4 regions of the Serratia grimesii genome follow, and region 2 is predicted to be linked to each of the others. Evidence: predicted binding sites of a transcription regulator. Region 2 holds the regulator's gene; each other region holds the start of a gene.
The links. Region 2 encodes PurR, which represses purine synthesis genes. Its sites were predicted from a motif close to CANGCAAACGTTTGCNTG; they were not measured.
Positions count from the first base shown of each region.

Region 1: the regulator PurR is predicted to act here: its motif matches at 1,964-1,981, upstream of purE (5-(carboxyamino)imidazole ribonucleotide mutase).
Region 3: the regulator PurR is predicted to act here: its motif matches at 1,764-1,781, upstream of guaB (IMP dehydrogenase).
Region 4: the regulator PurR is predicted to act here: its motif matches at 1,798-1,815, upstream of pyrD (quinone-dependent dihydroorotate dehydrogenase).

Region 1 covers NZ_LT883155.1:1,180,320-1,184,533, forward strand. Annotated here, with positions in the region: gene galE (UDP-glucose 4-epimerase GalE) at 1-212, shown strand, start outside; gene purK (5-(carboxyamino)imidazole ribonucleotide synthase) at 283-1,350, opposite strand; gene purE (5-(carboxyamino)imidazole ribonucleotide mutase) at 1,347-1,871, opposite strand; gene SGBXF1_RS05460 (UDP-2,3-diacylglucosamine diphosphatase) at 2,037-2,759, opposite strand; gene ppiB (peptidylprolyl isomerase B) at 2,770-3,264, opposite strand; gene cysS (cysteine--tRNA ligase) at 3,567-4,214, shown strand, end outside.
Region 2 covers NZ_LT883155.1:2,325,048-2,329,261, reverse strand. Annotated here, with positions in the region: gene SGBXF1_RS11020 (C40 family peptidase) at 1-532, shown strand, start outside; gene sodB (superoxide dismutase [Fe]) at 729-1,307, shown strand; gene cydH (cytochrome bd-I oxidase subunit CydH) at 1,361-1,450, opposite strand; gene purR (HTH-type transcriptional repressor PurR) at 1,774-2,799, shown strand; gene punR (DNA-binding transcriptional activator PunR) at 2,796-3,740, opposite strand; gene punC (purine nucleoside transporter PunC) at 3,864-4,214, shown strand, end outside.
Region 3 covers NZ_LT883155.1:3,864,388-3,868,601, forward strand. Annotated here, with positions in the region: gene guaA (glutamine-hydrolyzing GMP synthase) at 1-137, opposite strand, end outside; gene guaB (IMP dehydrogenase) at 239-1,702, opposite strand; gene xseA (exodeoxyribonuclease VII large subunit) at 1,873-3,264, shown strand; gene SGBXF1_RS18190 (glycoside hydrolase family 31 protein) at 3,379-4,214, opposite strand, start outside.
Region 4 covers NZ_LT883155.1:1,838,226-1,842,439, reverse strand. Annotated here, with positions in the region: gene SGBXF1_RS08530 (cell division protein ZapC) at 1-518, opposite strand, end outside; gene pyrD (quinone-dependent dihydroorotate dehydrogenase) at 694-1,704, opposite strand; gene ssuE (NADPH-dependent FMN reductase) at 1,964-2,542, shown strand; gene SGBXF1_RS08515 (sulfonate ABC transporter substrate-binding protein) at 2,568-3,533, shown strand; gene ssuD (FMNH2-dependent alkanesulfonate monooxygenase) at 3,550-4,214, shown strand, end outside.

The sequences.
Region 1 (4,214 bases), 1.1 Mb from region 2:
TGCTGGAAATGGTGAAGGCGTTTGAAAAAGCCTCGGGCGTTACCATTCCTTATCAGATTTTACCGCGTCGTGCGGGCGACTTGCCTGCCTTCTGGGCCGATGCGGGGTTAGCGAAAAAAGAACTGGGTTGGCAAGTTCAGCGCGGGTTGGATGTGATGATGCGTGATACCTGGAATTGGCAAAGCAAAAATCCGCAGGGCTATCGCCGCTAGCTTTTCATCGGCAATAAAAAAGGGTTCAGCTCTATGAGTTGAACCCTTTGTTTTTGGCACGGATAAACGTTTAAGCCAGTTTTTGCTGCGCCCAGGCCAGACCGCTTTGGTATTCGGTCGGCAGCAGCGGAGCCAGTGCCTGCAAGGTTTGCAGAAGCGCAGCGGCGTCAGGGTCGTTCAGATTCAGGTGCCCGACCTTACGACCTTCACGCACCTCTTTTTCGTACCAGTGCAGATGCACCAATGGCAGTGCTAACCATTGCTGATTTACCGCGGTACCGATCAGGTTGACCATCACTGATGGCGTGCTCACAACGGGCTTCGGTAGCGGCAGAGCGAGAATGGCACGTAAATGCAGTTCGAACTGGCTGATGGACGCGCCGTTCTGCGTCCAATGGCCGCTGTTGTGTACCCGGGGTGCCAGCTCATTAATCAACAGGCGATCGCCAACGATAAAGCATTCCATTGCCATCACACCGATGTAGTTCAGCTCATCAAGGATGGCTGTCAGCATCTGTTCGGCTTGTTGCTGCAAGGCCGGGTTAGGCTGCGGTAAGGCGACGCTGGTGCGTAGAATACCCTCTTCATGCAGGTTATGGGTCAGCGGATAGAACACCGACTTGCCGTCGTGCCCACGCGCACCAACCAATGACACCTCACCGGAGAAGTTAATCCCTTGTTCGACGATACATTCACCGTAGGCGTCTGCCGGTAACTCGGCCTCCTGGCCTGGGCGTAAGCGCCATTGGCCACGGCCGTCGTATCCGCCAACACGGCGTTTGACGATTGCCAGTTCGCCTAGGGTAGCAAACACCTGTGGCCATTCGTCGGCGTCAGCCAGCAGTTGCCACGGCGCTGTGTCCAGGCCCAGTTGATCGAGCAACTGTTTCTGCGTCAGGCGGTCCGCCAGGCGTGGGAAAATATCACGGTTGACGAAGCTGTTATGGGTTGCCAGTTCGCGCGTCAGTGCCGTTTCCGGCCAGCGCTCGATCTCAGCTGTGATCACACTGTTCTGATAAGGCACGGCTTCCGGCTCGGCGTCGATGCCAACCGGATACACGGCGATACCCAGCGGTTCGCCTGCTTGACGCAGCATGCGACCTAACTGGCCGTTGCCCAGTACGCAAACCGGCTTCATGCTTCCTCCCGCGGATCCGGATTGTTCAGTACGTCGTCGGTCTGCGCTTGACGCCAGTCTGCCAGACGTTGTGCCAGCAGGGTGTCGTGTAACGCCAGAATTTGTGCTGCCAGCAGGGCGGCATTGGCGGCACCGGCTTTGCCGATTGCCAGCGTGCCAACGGGAATGCCACGTGGCATTTGTACGATGGAGTACAGGCTATCTACACCACTCAGTGCGGCGCTTTGGACCGGCACACCCAGCACCGGAACCAGTGTTTTCGCGGCCAGCATGCCCGGCAGATGCGCAGCACCGCCTGCACCGGCGATGATCACGTCAAAGCCATTAGCACTTGCCTGTTCGGCGAAGCTGAACAGCTTATCTGGCGTACGATGAGCGGAAACGACTTCGACATGGAACGGGACATCGAGTGAGGTCAGGACTTCGGCCGCAAACTGCATGGTGGCCCAGTCACTTTTCGATCCCATTACAATTGCGATTTTAACCCCAGCGTGGGTGGCTGAAGCGGCGTTGGCTCCCATGGGTGTAAGGCTCCTGTAATTGTACAAACGACGGCCGGTTGCCTGCGGCGGGAGGCCGAATGAGGGCGTAGAGCATACCATGAGCGCACGGCAAGGAAAACGGTTGCGTCGACGGTTTTCACCGTCAAAAGCGCGAATTTTTTACTCGCGCAATATGTCAGGAACTTAGAAGGGGAATTGGATCAATTCGACAGCGTCAGCGCTGACTTTGATCATTGAGCCTTCAACGTGCCAGGCACCCAGTACTGCGCGGTGGCCTTTACCGTTGCTCAACGTTAGTTCATGCACGGCTGGACGGTGTGTGTGGCCGTGGATCATCCAGTGAACGTTGTGACGCACCATCGCCTGCTCAACCGCTTGAGGGTTGACGTCCATAATGGATTCAGACTTGTATTGGTTGCTCTGCTGGCTACGAGCACGCATTTTGGCTGCGATCTTAAGTCGCCAACGCAGCGGCATTGCCAGAAACAGCTTTTGGATCAGCGGATTGTGCACTTTACGGCGGAACTGTTGATAGGCCTGATCGTCGGTACACAGTGTGTCGCCATGCAGGATCAGGATTTTTCGACCATACAGGTCCAGCACCTTCTCTTCTGGCAGCAGTTGCATACCACTGGCGCGGGCAAAGCGTTTGCCAACCAGAAAATCACGATTACCGTGGATAAAATAGCAGGGCACACCAGCCTGTTGCAGCGTCTTTAACGCAGTGGCGATCTCACCGTGCAGCGGCTCGGGATCGTCATCACCGATCCAGGCTTCGAACAGGTCGCCAAGAATGTACAGGGCGTCGGCGTGGATGGCATCTTGCTGCAAAAAACGCAGAAAACCGGCAGTGATTGCCGGTTCCTGTGCGCTTAAATGCAGATCTGCGATGAACAGCGTGTTCATGCAGCCGCGATTACTCGCTGACGGTAACGCTAGTGATGATCACGTCTTCTACCGGTACGTCCTGGTGCATGCCGCTGCGGCCAGTTTTCACGGCTTTGATCTTGTTGACCACGTCCATGCCTTCAACCACTTCAGCAAATACGCAGTAGCCCCAGCCTTGCGCGTTTTCGCCGCGGAAGTTCAGGAAGTCGTTGTCAGCTACGTTGATGAAGAACTGTGCGGTCGCGGAGTGTGGATCGTTGGTACGCGCCATTGCCAGGGTACCGATGGTGTTTTTCAGACCGTTGTTGGCTTCGTTCTTGATGGTAGCCTTGGTGTCTTTCTGGTTCATGCCAGGCTCGAAACCGCCGCCCTGAACCATAAAGCCATTGATAACACGGTGGAAAATGGTGTTATCGTAGAAACCTTCACGGCAGTAGTTCAGGAAGTTTTCAACGGTAACCGGCGCTTTGTCAGCAAAGGTGTTGATAACGATGTCGCCGTGATTAGTGTGGAAAGTAACCATAGTTTTAGTCCTAACAAGATGAAGTGAGATGTCACGTAAAGCGAGTGAACAATCAGACCGCCGTTATAACATATCTCCTTTAATGAGTCAGCAGCGGCTAAACCGCGCACAGTCTGTGGTAAAAGTGATTTTGTTATATTATAACGTTAGTGGCGATCGCTGATTTATCACTGTTTTCCACCATTGAGCTCAGCAAAGCGCGGCCTTAACCTTGCATTAGCTCAGGCTTCGGGTTTCAATACACTGCTGGGTGAATCGCCTAATTACCATTTTTGTTATCACGCACACCACGGAATGTCCCGATGCTAAAGATTTTTAATACCCTGAGTCGTCAAAAAGAGGAATTTAAACCCATTCATGCCGGTAAAGTTGGCATGTACGTGTGCGGGGTAACCATCTATGACCTGTGTCATATCGGCCATGGGCGTACCTTTGTTGCTTTCGACGTTGTGGCGCGTTATTTGCGTTATCTCGGCTATTCGCTGAACTACGTGCGTAACGTCACCGACGTTGATGATAAAATTATCCGCCGCGCGACAGAGAATGGCGAAAGCTGTGATCAACTGACCACGCGCATGTTGGCGGAGATGCACGCCGACTTTGATTCCTTGTTGATCGAGCGTCCGGACATCGAGCCACGAGCTACACAGCATATTGCTGAGATTATTGAGATCACACAGCGTCTGATCGACCGTGATCACGCATACGTAGCCAGTAATGGCGACGTGATGTTCTCTATTGACAGCGATCCACAATACGGCCTGTTGTCACGCCAGGATCTGGATCAACTGCAGGCCGGTGCGCGGGTAGAGATCGATGACGTAAAACGCAACCCGATGGATTTCGTGCTGTGGAAGATGTCCAAGCCGGGCGAACCGAGCTGGGAATCTCCGTGGGGTGCAGGGCGTCCGGGCTGGCACATTGAATGTTCTGCCATGAACGGCAAGCAG
Region 2 (4,214 bases):
AGTGACCCCGCCGAAAAAGGGTTACAAAAAAGGCTATGGTCGTCATCGTGAAGCCGGTATGGCAACCGCTAAATTGGCACGTGATGAAAAACCGCTGAAGCTCACCCCAGCACATAAGAAACGCTACCAGCACGCCAAGCAAACCGCGATGGCCAAGCTGATGGACCAAATGGGCAAACCTTACCGCTGGGGCGGTACTTCACCAAGAACCGGTTTTGACTGCAGCGGTCTGATTTATTACGCCTATAAAGACGTGGTAAAAATCAAAATGCCACGCACCGCTAACGAAATGTATCACCTGCGTGACGCCGCACCGATCAAGAAAAATGAATTGGAAAGTGGTGACCTGGTGTTCTTCCGCATTAACAATCGCGGCGTAGCCGACCATGTAGGTGTCTATCTGGGCAACGGCAAATTTATTCAGTCTCCGCGCACCGGTGAAGAAATTCGTATCAGCCAGCTCGACAATGACTACTGGCAAAACCATTACATCGGCGCACGCCGTGTAGTGACACCGAAAACCATTCGATAATTCGTTCTGCGGCTGGCCTTACCAGCCGCTCTCTTCGGTTTAATTCTCCAACGCTTACTGCCGTACCTGTACCTTTCTCAGACTCATCACTGATTTTTATTGCGAAAATTGCTAAGCTAAATACCCACAATAAAAACAGGCCAACCTGTTACCCAGGTAATTGAGTACCGGATGGATCCTGTATAAGGAGGAAGCAATGTCGTTTGAACTACCTGCACTACCGTATGAGAAAAACGCTCTCGAACCCCACATCTCAGCAGAAACACTGGAATACCACTATGGTAAGCATCACAACGCCTATGTGGTCAATCTGAACAATTTGCTGAAAGGTAGCGAGTTTGACGGGTTATCTCTGGAAGCGATTATCAAGGCGTCCAGTGGCGGCATTTTCAACAATGCCGCTCAGGTATGGAACCACACCTTCTATTGGCACTGCTTATCGCCACAGGGCGGTGGTGAGCCTCAGGGCGCATTGGCTACCGCTATCAATCAGGCGTTTGGTTCTTTCGCCGCCTTCAAAGAGCAATTTAGCGAGGCTGCAATCAAAAACTTTGGCGCCGGCTGGACCTGGCTGGTGAAAAAGGCTGACGGCTCGCTGGCTATTGTTAATACGTCGAACGCTGGTACGCCGCTGACCGGTGAAGACAAACCGTTACTGACCGTCGACGTGTGGGAACACGCCTACTATATCGATTACCGCAACGCACGCCCGACCTACCTGGAGAATTTCTGGGCATTGGTTAACTGGGCATTTGTGGAGAAAAACCTGGCATAACGCGGGTTGAGGCAAACAGGCGCACTAAGCTGCGCCTGTTTTTACTTCGGGGATCAGTTCAATGCTGCGGTGAAGCTAAAAGCAATAATCACGGCCAGCGCACAGACAGTGGTGAACAGTGACATTTTCAGATCGGTATCCATTACAACTCCTTTTCAGATTGGTTTTCCCAAGGATAAAAGGCACACAATTAATGCGTCAAACCATTTTCACACAGTTGGCCAATAAAATCTTGTTATCATTTCCCGGTTTATAATACCGATTACCTCTTCCCCTTTTGCTCAATATGGGACAAAATTCGCAGTTCACAACTGTGTACCGGCAAAATGCCCCTCCTGACCAAGCGCTGACGACTTCAACACACTAAAAACTCAGTTTTCGCTTCTTTGGAGAAGGATCTACGCAGGCAAACGATTAACATCACACTTACATACTGCAACATGTGAGTTCAGGAGTCATTCTTTACATGGCAACGATTAAAGATGTGGCCAAACGCGCTGGCGTTTCCACCACCACCGTTTCGCACGTCATCAATAAGACTCGTTTCGTCGCCGAAGAGACAAAAGCGGCCGTGGGTGCCGCGATTAAAGAGCTGCATTATTCACCCAGTGCTGTGGCGCGCAGTCTGAAGGTCAATCACACCAAATCGATTGGTCTGCTGGCAACCTCTAGTGAAGCGCCCTACTTTGCTGAAGTGATCGAAGCGGTAGAAAACAGTTGCTACAGCAAAGGCTATACGCTGATTCTGTGTAACTCGCACAACAATTTGGACAAACAGCGCGCCTATCTGGCGATGCTGGCGCAAAAGCGCGTCGATGGCTTGTTGGTGATGTGTTCAGAATACCCAGACCAATTGCTCGGCATGTTGGAAGATTATCGCAACATCCCGATGGTCGTGATGGACTGGGGCGCAGCACGCGGTGATTTTACTGATACCATCATTGATAATGCCTTCGAAGGTGGCTATCTGGCTGGACGTTATCTGATCGAGCGCGGACACCGCGATATCGGTGCCATTCCCGGCCAACTGGCGCGTAACACTGGGGGCGGACGCCATCAGGGCTTCTTAAAAGCCATGGAAGAAGCCAATATCGACGTGCGCGACGAGTGGGTCGTCCAGGGTGACTTTGAGCCAGAATCCGGCTACAAGGCCATGCACCAGATACTGTCGCAGAAGCAGCGTCCAACCGCGGTATTCTGTGGCGGCGATATCATGGCAATGGGGGCTATCTGTGCCGCCGATGAGCTTGGGCTACGCGTGCCGCAAGATATCTCGGTCATTGGCTATGATAACGTGCGCAATGCGCGCTATTTCACCCCGGCACTGACCACGATTCATCAACCTAAAGAGCGCTTGGGTGAGATGGCATTCACCATGTTATTGGACCGCATCATCAGCAAGCGTGAAGAGTCACAGGTGATCGAGGTTCATCCTAAGTTGGTTGAGCGCCGTTCGGTTGCTGACGGTCCGTTTATCGATTACCGCCGTTAGTCATTCACGCCGGAAGCCACTGCGGTTTCCGGCGTCACTTCACTTAACCATTCCTGATTCAACGTTTCGCTGTCGCCTAAATAGTCCAATAGCCAGGCCATCGCCGGTGATGGCGTATTTTGCTGCCATGTCAGGCAACAGGGGCTGGCAGGAAACGGCTGCTGCAACTGTAGCGCTACCAGTTCCCCACGTTCTACTAACGGCAAGACCTGATGTGCGGGCATCATCCCCACACACAATCCGGCGCACAGGCAATCCACCGCCGACGCCCAGTCCGGCACTACCAACCGCCGTTGGTTATCCAGTGTCCAGGTGACCCGCTTGGGGAGATTACGTGAGGTATCTTCCAGACACAGTGACGGGAAAGGCCGGAGCTGGTCATCGTTCAGTAACCCCTCTAAAGCGGCCAGCGGGTGCTGGGGGCTGGCGACGCATAACCAACGCATGTCGCCCATATCGCGAAAGGCAAACCCACCACCGACCGGCACGGCCCGCGTCGCACCTATCGCCATGTCAGCACGGCCATCCACCAATGCATCCCACACGCCATTAAACACTTCTGGCTGAACCAATAATTCAACGTCAGGAAAATGCCGATAAAAATCCAACACCAACTGACGGCAACGCTGTGGCTTGACGATAATATCTACGGCAATCTTCAACTGACCACGCCAGCCGTTGGCTACTTGCTGACACTGCCGTCGGGTGTCGAGCATTTTTTTGATGACACCACGCGCTTCCTGAATAAATAGCACACCCGCAGGCGTCAGCTCCACATCACGATGACGACGCTCAAACAACGGTACCGCCAGCCATTGCTCAAGTTGCCGCACGGTGTAACTTACCGCTGAGGGTACCCGATGCAATTCCTGCGCCGCTGCGCTAAAGCTACCGGTTCGGGCAACAGCATCCACTACATCCAGAGAATATTCAGACCACATGGTTTTGCCTTCAATTTTTTTAACAGCACTTTGCAAATATTACCGTTTCACAAGCAGAGATCCAGCCGGATACACTTGCCGGCGCTAAAAACCTGCGACAATAAAATATTAACGAGAAATACCATGCGAAATTCCTTTGGTTTTATGTTCTATCTTGCCGGTCTGAGTATGCTGGGTTACCTGGCTACCGACATGTACTTGCCCGCTTTTGGTGTGATGCAGCAAGACCTGCAAATTTCTGCCGGGGCGATCAGCGCCAGCCTGAGTATCTTCCTGGCCGGCTTTGCCTTTGCACAATTACTCTGGGGCCCGCTTTCCGATCACCTTGGCCGCAAGCCCGTACTATTGATTGGTCTGGCCCTGTTTGCCCTGGGTTGCCTGGGCATGTTGTGGGTAGAGAATGCCGTTCAGCTCTGGTCGCTGCGTTTTATCCAGGCCATTGGGGTTTGTTCCGCCGCGGTCACCTGGCAAGCG
Region 3 (4,214 bases), 1.5 Mb from region 2:
ATTTGCTCTTCGCTAACGTCCCAGGCCCACAGCTCGCAGTAAACGCCGATTTCGCGCACGCGGCGTGCTACCAGTTGAGTGTATTGCGAACCAAAGTCCAGAATCAGGATGCGATGCTTATGGATATTTTTTGTCATGTGAGGCGAATTCCAGCAACAGAGAAAAAGAGCGAAAATAGTGTTTTCGGGGTGAAGCGTTACGCCCCACCCCGGCTTCTCCCGCAGGAGAAGTTAAAGCATTAACCCATGCGGTAGTTCGGTGACTCTTTGGTGATGGTCACGTCATGCACGTGGCTTTCCTGAATACCGGCGCCGCTGATGCGCACAAATTCAGCCTTGGTGCGCAGCTCATCGATGGTGCCGCAACCGGTCAGACCCATGCAAGAGCGCAGACCGCCCATTTGCTGGTGAACAATGGCTTTCAGCATGCCTTTGTAAGCCACACGGCCTTCGATGCCTTCCGGCACCAATTTGTCAGCAGCATTATCGGTCTGGAAGTAACGGTCAGAAGAGCCTTTGGACATCGCACCCAGTGAACCCATCCCGCGATAGGATTTGAACGAACGGCCCTGATACAGCTCGATTTCGCCCGGAGATTCTTCGGTACCTGCCAGCATGGAGCCAACCATGACACAAGATGCCCCCGCCGCGATGGCTTTGGCGATGTCACCGGAGAAACGGATGCCGCCGTCGGCGATAACCGGGATACCGGTGCCTTCCAGCGCTTCAACCGCGTCGGCGATAGCGGTGATCTGCGGTACGCCTACGCCAGTTACGATACGGGTAGTACAGATAGAACCAGGACCGATACCCACTTTCACTGCGCTAACACCGGCATCAGCCAGTGCTTTGGCGCCAGAAGCGGTCGCGACGTTGCCGCCAACGATCTGCAGATCCGGGTATTTGGCGCGGGTTTCACGAATGCGCTGCAATACGCCTTCGGAATGGCCGTGGGAAGAGTCGATCAACAGGACGTCAACACCGGCAGCAACCAGCGCATCAACACGCTCTTCGTTACCTGCACCAGCGCCAACCGCAGCGCCTACGCGCAGACGGCCATGTTCGTCTTTACAGGCGTTTGGCTTGCGTTCTGCTTTTTGGAAGTCTTTTACGGTGATCATACCCAGCAGATGGAACTGGTCGTCTACCACCAGCGCCTTCTCAACGCGTTTTTCGTGCATTTTCTGCAGCACGACTTCACGCGCTTCACCTTCTTTCACCGTAACCAGGCGCTCTTTCGGCGTCATCACGGCGGTAACAGGCTGGTTCAGATCGGTAACGAAGCGAACATCACGGCCGGTAATGATGCCGACCAGTTCGTTTTCTTCGGTCACGACCGGGTAGCCGGCAAAGCCGTTACGCGCGGTCAGTTCTTTCACTTCTTTCAGGGTGGTAGTCGGCGTTACGGATTGTGGGTCAGTGACCACGCCGCTTTCATGTTTTTTCACGCGGCGGACTTCTTCAGCCTGACGCTCGATGGACATGTTTTTGTGGATGAAGCCTAAACCGCCTTCCTGCGCCAGCGCGATAGCCAGATTGGCTTCGGTAACGGTATCCATGGCTGCGGACAGCATAGGGATGTTCAGGTGGATGGTTTTGGTCAATTGGGTGCCGAGCTCAGCGGTATTAGGCAGAACCGTAGAGTGAGCTGGAACCAGGAGAACGTCGTCGAATGTCAGTGCTTCTTTTGCGATGCGTAGCATGGGCAATATCTCACCAGAGTGGGCTGTGAAAAAGATAAAATATTGCCGCGGCATTATACAGAGCGTAAACGGTTGCCTCCAGCACTTTCTCACAAAAACTCTTGATTACCTTTTTCAGCCATGTAGTATCGACCAATTAAGTGCTTGTTTTGAAATTTGATCTGGGTCACATGTCGCTACCTGTTTCGCCGTCTATTTTTACCGTAAGCCGCCTGAATCAGACGGTTCGACAGCTGCTGGAAATGGAAATGGGCCAAATTTGGCTCTCCGCCGAGATTTCCAACTTCTCCCAACCCTCTTCCGGCCACTGGTATTTCACGCTGAAAGACGATCGTGCGCAGGTCCGTTGCGCGATGTTCCGCAACACTAACCGTCGCACCACTTTCCGTCCGCAGAATGGCCAACAGGTACTGGTTCGCGCCAGCATTACGCTGTATGAACCCCGCGGCGACTACCAGCTGATTGCCGAAAGCATGCAACCTGCCGGTGATGGCCTGCTGCAACAGCAGTTCGACCAGTTGAAACAGCGCCTGAGCGCCGAAGGCCTGTTCGACCAACAGTTCAAGCAAGCCTTGCCCAGCCCGGCCAAACGCGTCGGGGTCATTACCTCCGCCAGCGGTGCCGCGCTGCACGATGTGTTGCAGGTGCTGCAACGGCGTGATCCTTCACTGCCTATCATCATTTACCCCACGTCGGTGCAGGGTGCAGAAGCGCCATTGCAGATTGTGCGTGCCATCGAAACGGCTAACCGCCGCGACGAGTGTGACGTGCTGATTGTCGGCCGTGGTGGCGGTTCGCTGGAAGATCTGTGGAGTTTTAATGACGAACGCGTAGCGCGGGCGATTTTCGCCAGCCGCATTCCAATTGTCAGCGCCGTCGGCCATGAAACCGACGTCACCATTGCCGACTTTGTCGCCGACCTGCGTGCGCCAACCCCTTCAGCCGCCGCCGAACTGGTCAGCCGCAATCAGCTGGAGCTGCTGCGCCAGTTGCAGTCCCAGCAGCAGCGAATGGAAATGGCGATGGATTACTATCTGGCCCAGCGCCAACAACAGTTCACCCGCATCAACCACCGTTTGCAGCAACAGCATCCGCACCTGCGCCTGGCGCGCCAGCAGACACTGTTGTTCAAGCTGCAACGCCGGTTGGAAGAAGGTATGCAGAACCAACTGCGGGTCTCTTCACGCCGCAGCGAGCGGGCCCAACAGCGCTTGGCGCAGATGCAGCCACAGGCACGGATTCATCGCTATCAGCAACGTGTGCAGCAGCAGGAATATCGACTGCAGCAGGCGCTGGAGCGGCAGCTTAACGCCTGGCGTCAACGCTTTGGCGTGGCCTGTAGCCAGCTTGAGGCGGTCAGCCCACTGGCAACGCTGGCGCGTGGCTACAGCGTGACACAAACCCCGTGCGGTGAACTGCTGAAGACCACCAAACAGGCGCAGGTGGGTGAATTGCTGAAAACCCGTCTGCAGGATGGCTGGGTGGAAAGCGAGGTCAAGACCATCACCATCGCCAAAAAGCCGCGCAAAAAACGCACGACTGAATCTCCCCCTAATACTTGAAGTTACATCAGTGTTGGCTGCACCCATTCACCCGAATCACTTACCTGAGTAAGCTCATCGGGATGAACGTTCTTGCCGCCTTGCTGCAACTCCAATTATTTAGGGTATATAATGTTATTCCAGCGTAAAACTGTTGCCTGGCGCGCCGTTGATCCACAACTCGCGCGCTTCTCCGGCAGGCAAGCTGAAGGTCAGGGTTTGCCATGCCGGTTTAAAGCGGCCCTCGGTGGTGATGTTCAGCGTGATGCGCTGATTGTCACTGAGCATCTCCCAGCGCAGCCACAGTGCGTCGCCTTGCTGCCAGCCATAACTTTCCCCGTCATCTTCGAATAACAGCCCAGAAGCGCTGCCACAGCCTTTTTTCGGGTACAACTTAAGCTCACGTCGATCGTCTGCCGTTACGTCAACATGCGCCAGGCGGGATGACAATGGCAATGCCGCACCGGCACGTACCAGCAGCGGCAAGCGCTCCAGCGGGGCCTCCAGCACCACCGTCTGACCGCCACTGAACCATTGGCCGCTGTAGAAGCAATACCAGCCGTCGCCGTTATCCGGCAGATACACCGGCCGCTGGCGTTGCTCCTGCTCTACTACGCTGGCCACCAGCAGATCGCGACCAATCATAAAATCATCGGTTTCTTTCAGGGTCTGTTCGTCATGCTCATGGTCGAGGAAGGTCGGACGCAGCATCGGCTCGTCGTCGGCACTGGCCTGCCACAACAGGGTGTAGAAATACGGCATCAGCCGGTAACGCAGGTTAATCGCCTCGCGTACCGCCGGGGTGGCGGCCGGATACATCCAGGGTTCGTTAACCGTGGCGTCGTCGTTCCAGGAGTGAATGGTAAAACGCGGATGCATCACGCCGTTTTGCACCCAGCGCACCAGGAGTTCAGCGTCCGGCTTGTCACCGGAAAAACCGCCAACGTCGTGTCCCAGGTTATACAGGCCGG
Region 4 (4,214 bases), 490 kb from region 2:
GCTTCATCTTGCGCACAGGGTTTAAGGCGATCGTGCATCACTTTGATTGCATCACCCAACACCATGGTACGGCCAGCGACTGACAGCTGATTTTGCGCAAGCAGACAAAGGCTAGCGTTATCGCCGGCTTCCACCACCAGCAAACGGGCTTCAACCCCGCTTTCCATCACCTTCACTGCCGCCAGTTCACCATTCTTTGGCTGTAACGGATAATGTTGCTGAGAAAAATGCCAGCTTTTCGGCATTAGCGGTTTCAAGAATCGATAAGCCACCAAGGCATTTAATACCAGCTCAGCACGTTGCTCGTGACTCAGCTTTATCTGTTTGCACTGCTCTTCATAATTAAAATAAAGCGCCGCGTCATCGACACAGAAAGAGCATTCATCGAAGGCATCCGGCGTTAACATTTTGGCAGGGAAACGCGAACGAAAGATCATACCATTTGCTAAATCCAGCATTAGCCGATCATGTTCAGCGTCAAAATACCAACGCCAATTATCGTCAGGTTTTATCTTCATCTCTTATCCTTCTCGCTGCCCATGCCACGCTGTATTTACCCTAAAAGGTGATTTTATCACCACTAAAGTCGCTTAAACATCGGATAATTCCGCGAACGATATTTATGCTAGTGGACAAAATATAGACGAGCCGGGAGAAGAAATAAACCCCCGGCCGAAAATGAAAGGAAAAATATTAGATGTAGTTAACGATATCTTTAATCAGGCGCGGACCTTTGAAGATAAATCCGGAATAAATTTGTACCAAGGAAGCCCCGGCTGCCATTTTTTCACGCGCCGCCATCAGGGAATCAATTCCGCCAACACCAATAATTGGCAAACGCCCTTGCAGCTCAAGTGACAGACGGCGGATCACGTCGGTGCTACTCGCCTGTAGCGGGCGACCACTTAGGCCACCCATTTGTTCGCAATAATTCAGCCCCTGGATCAATTTACGATCCAGTGTGGTATTGGTCGCGATCACGCCATCGATATTATGGCGAACCAAACTGTCCGCTATTTGGATCAACTCTTCTTCAGAAAGATCCGGCGCGATCTTTACAGCGACAGGCACATATTTGTGATGCCGCGCATGCAATTCCTGCTGTTTATTTTTAATCGCGGCCAGAAGATCGTCCAACGCTTCCCCGTACTGTAAAGAACGTAATCCCGGAGTATTTGGTGACGAAATGTTAATCGCGATATATCCGGCATACGGATAAACTTTATCCATGCAGATCAGATAATCGTCTTTTCCTTGCTCAACCGGGGTATCTTTATTCTTGCCGATATTAATCCCAAGAATACCGCCGAAATGAGATTTCTTAACGTTTTCAACCAGGTTATCTACACCCCGGTTATTAAAGCCCATACGGTTGATCAGGCCTTCCGCTTCCACAATACGGAACAGACGCGGCTTATCATTACCTGCCTGCGGGCGCGGCGTCACAGTGCCGACTTCGACAAAGCCAAAACCCATGGCACCAAACGCATCGATACATTCACCGTCTTTATCCAGACCGGCAGCCAAACCCAATGGGTTTTTAAAAGAGAGCCCCATGCAGCTTACCGGCTTGGTCGGCACAGCCTGACGAATAAGGAATTCTAACGGGGTGCCGGTGACACGGCGAAGCTGATGAAAAGTCAATTCATGCGCACGCTCGGGATCGAGCTGGAACAACGCTTTTCTGATGATGGGGTAGTACATGTACTCTCCTGATTTCCCGGTTGCAAACCGGGGGCGTATTATCCGGTATCCCCAGGCCAATTGGAATTGATTAAAAGCAAAAAAAGTGTTTTTTACGCAACCGTTTCCCCTCGCCAAGGTTTAAACCATCGCCAATCCGCATTTGTGCATATCAAAATCAAAAAATGAGATTTAAGTAACCCGCCCCTTTGCTGATACGTTTAAAACACTTCTCGACAATTTACTCATTAAACCTAACTTTTAGTTATAAGGAGTGGTAATGCGCGTTATATCACTGGCCGGCAGTCCTCGCATCCCTTCACGATCAGCTGCACTGCTTTCCCTGAGTCAACGTTGGTTGCAACAGCAAGGCGTGGAAGTGATTGCCTACACCCTGCACGACTTTGATGCCGAAGATTTGCTGTATGCCAACTTTAATAGCCCCGCGATCAAAGCCTTTACTGAACAACTGGCGCAAGCCGACGGCTTGCTGGTTTCTACGCCAGTGTATAAAGCGTCATTCTCCGGTGCCTTGAAAACCTTGTTGGATCTGCTGCCCGAGCGCGCACTAGACCATAAGGTGGTGCTGCCGCTGGCCACTGGCGGATCCATTGGCCATATGTTGGCAGTGGATTACGCCTTGAAACCAGTGCTGGCCGCGCTGAAAGCACAGGAGGTGTTGCACGGGGTGTTTGCCGATGACAGCCAGGTGGTGCTTAGCGGTGAAGAAGTTACGCTGTCCGAAAATATGGCAGCCCGGTTGGAAGAAGCCTTGGAAAGCTTTTATCTGGCCCTCGGTCGCCGTAAACCGCCAAGGGTAAAGATCTCCCCGGCGCTGCTTGCCCGCCAAACGGCCTGAAAGAACCGCATATAAGGAAATAAGGATGAAACGACTTTCTTCACTCGGCCGCTGGCTTGGTACCAGCGCATTGGCAGGCATTATCTCACTGGTATGGATCAATACCGCCAGGGCGCAAGATCCGGCGCAGTTCCGCATTGGTTACCAAAAAGGATCGATTAGCCTGGTATTGGCGAAATCACACCAGCTTCTGGAACAACGGTTTCCTAATACCAAAATCAGTTGGATCGAATTCCCCGCAGGTCCGCAAATGCTCGAAGCTCTGAACGTGGGCAGCATCGACTTAGGCAGTACTGGCGATATTCCACCGATCTTCGCCCAAGCCGCCGGGGCGGATTTGCTGTATGTCGGTGTAGAGCCACCAAAGCCCAAGGCGGAAGTGATCTTGGTGCCGGAGAACAGCCCAATCAAAACCGTCGCGGATCTGAAAGGGCGTAAAGTCGCTTTCCAGAAAGGTTCCAGCTCCCACAACTTACTGCTGCGCTCACTGCAAAAAGCAGGGCTAAAATTCACCGATATTCAGCCTATCTATCTGACCCCTGCTGATGCCCGTGCCGCCTTCCAACAAGGCAATGTCGATGCCTGGACTATCTGGGATCCCTACTATTCTGCCGCTTTGCTACAGGGTGGCGTGCGGGTACTGGGTGACGGTACCGAGCTTAATCAAACAGGCTCTTTCTACCTTGCAGTACGCCCTTATACCGAAGCCAACGGACCGTTCATTCAACAAGTGCTCGATGTACTGACACAGGCCGATGCACTGACCCACAGCGATCGTGCGCAAAGCGTCACACTGTTGGCAAACGCGATGGGTCTGCCAGAGAACGTGATCTCCGCTTATCTGGATCACCGTCCGCCGACGTCTATTAAACCTTTAGACGCGCACACCATTGCCGCTCAGCAGCAAACCGCCGACCTGTTTTATGCCAATCATTTGGTGCCCGTGAAAGTCGATATTTCTCAACGCATCTGGCACCCAAGCGCCCAATAATTTAGGAGAACGGACAATGAGCCTGAACGTATTCTGGTTTTTACCCACTCATGGCGACGGCCACTATCTGGGCAGCACTGAAGGTGCTCGCAGTGTTGATTACGGCTATTTACAGCAAATCGCGCAAGCAGCTGACCGACTGGGCTTCGGCGGTGTATTGATCCCGACCGGCCGTTCATGCGAGGACTCTTGGCTGGTGGCTGCCTCGCTGATTCCAGTCACCCAGCGACTGAAGTTCCTGGTCGCGCTACGCCCAGGTATCATTTCACCCACACTGGCGGCGCGTCAGGCGGCAACGCTGGATCGCCTCTCCAACGGCCGGGCACTCTTTAACCTAGTCACCGGCGGTGATCCTGAAGAGCTGGCAGCAGAAGGTCTGCATCTAAATCACGAAGAACGTTACGAAGCCTCAGCAGAGTTCACCCACGTCTGGCGCAAGGTACTGGAAGGTGAAACCGTCGATTTTAACGGTAAACATATTCAGGTAAAGGGCGCAAAACTGCTGTACCCGCCGGTGCAACAGCCACGTCCACCGCTCTATTTTGGCGGATCCTCCGCCGCTGCGCAGGATCTGGCAGCCGAACAGGTTGAAATGTACCTCACCTGGGGTGAACCCCCAGCGCAGGTAAAAGAAAAAATTGCCGAAGTTCGCGCCAAAGCGGCGGCCAAAGGTCGCAAGGT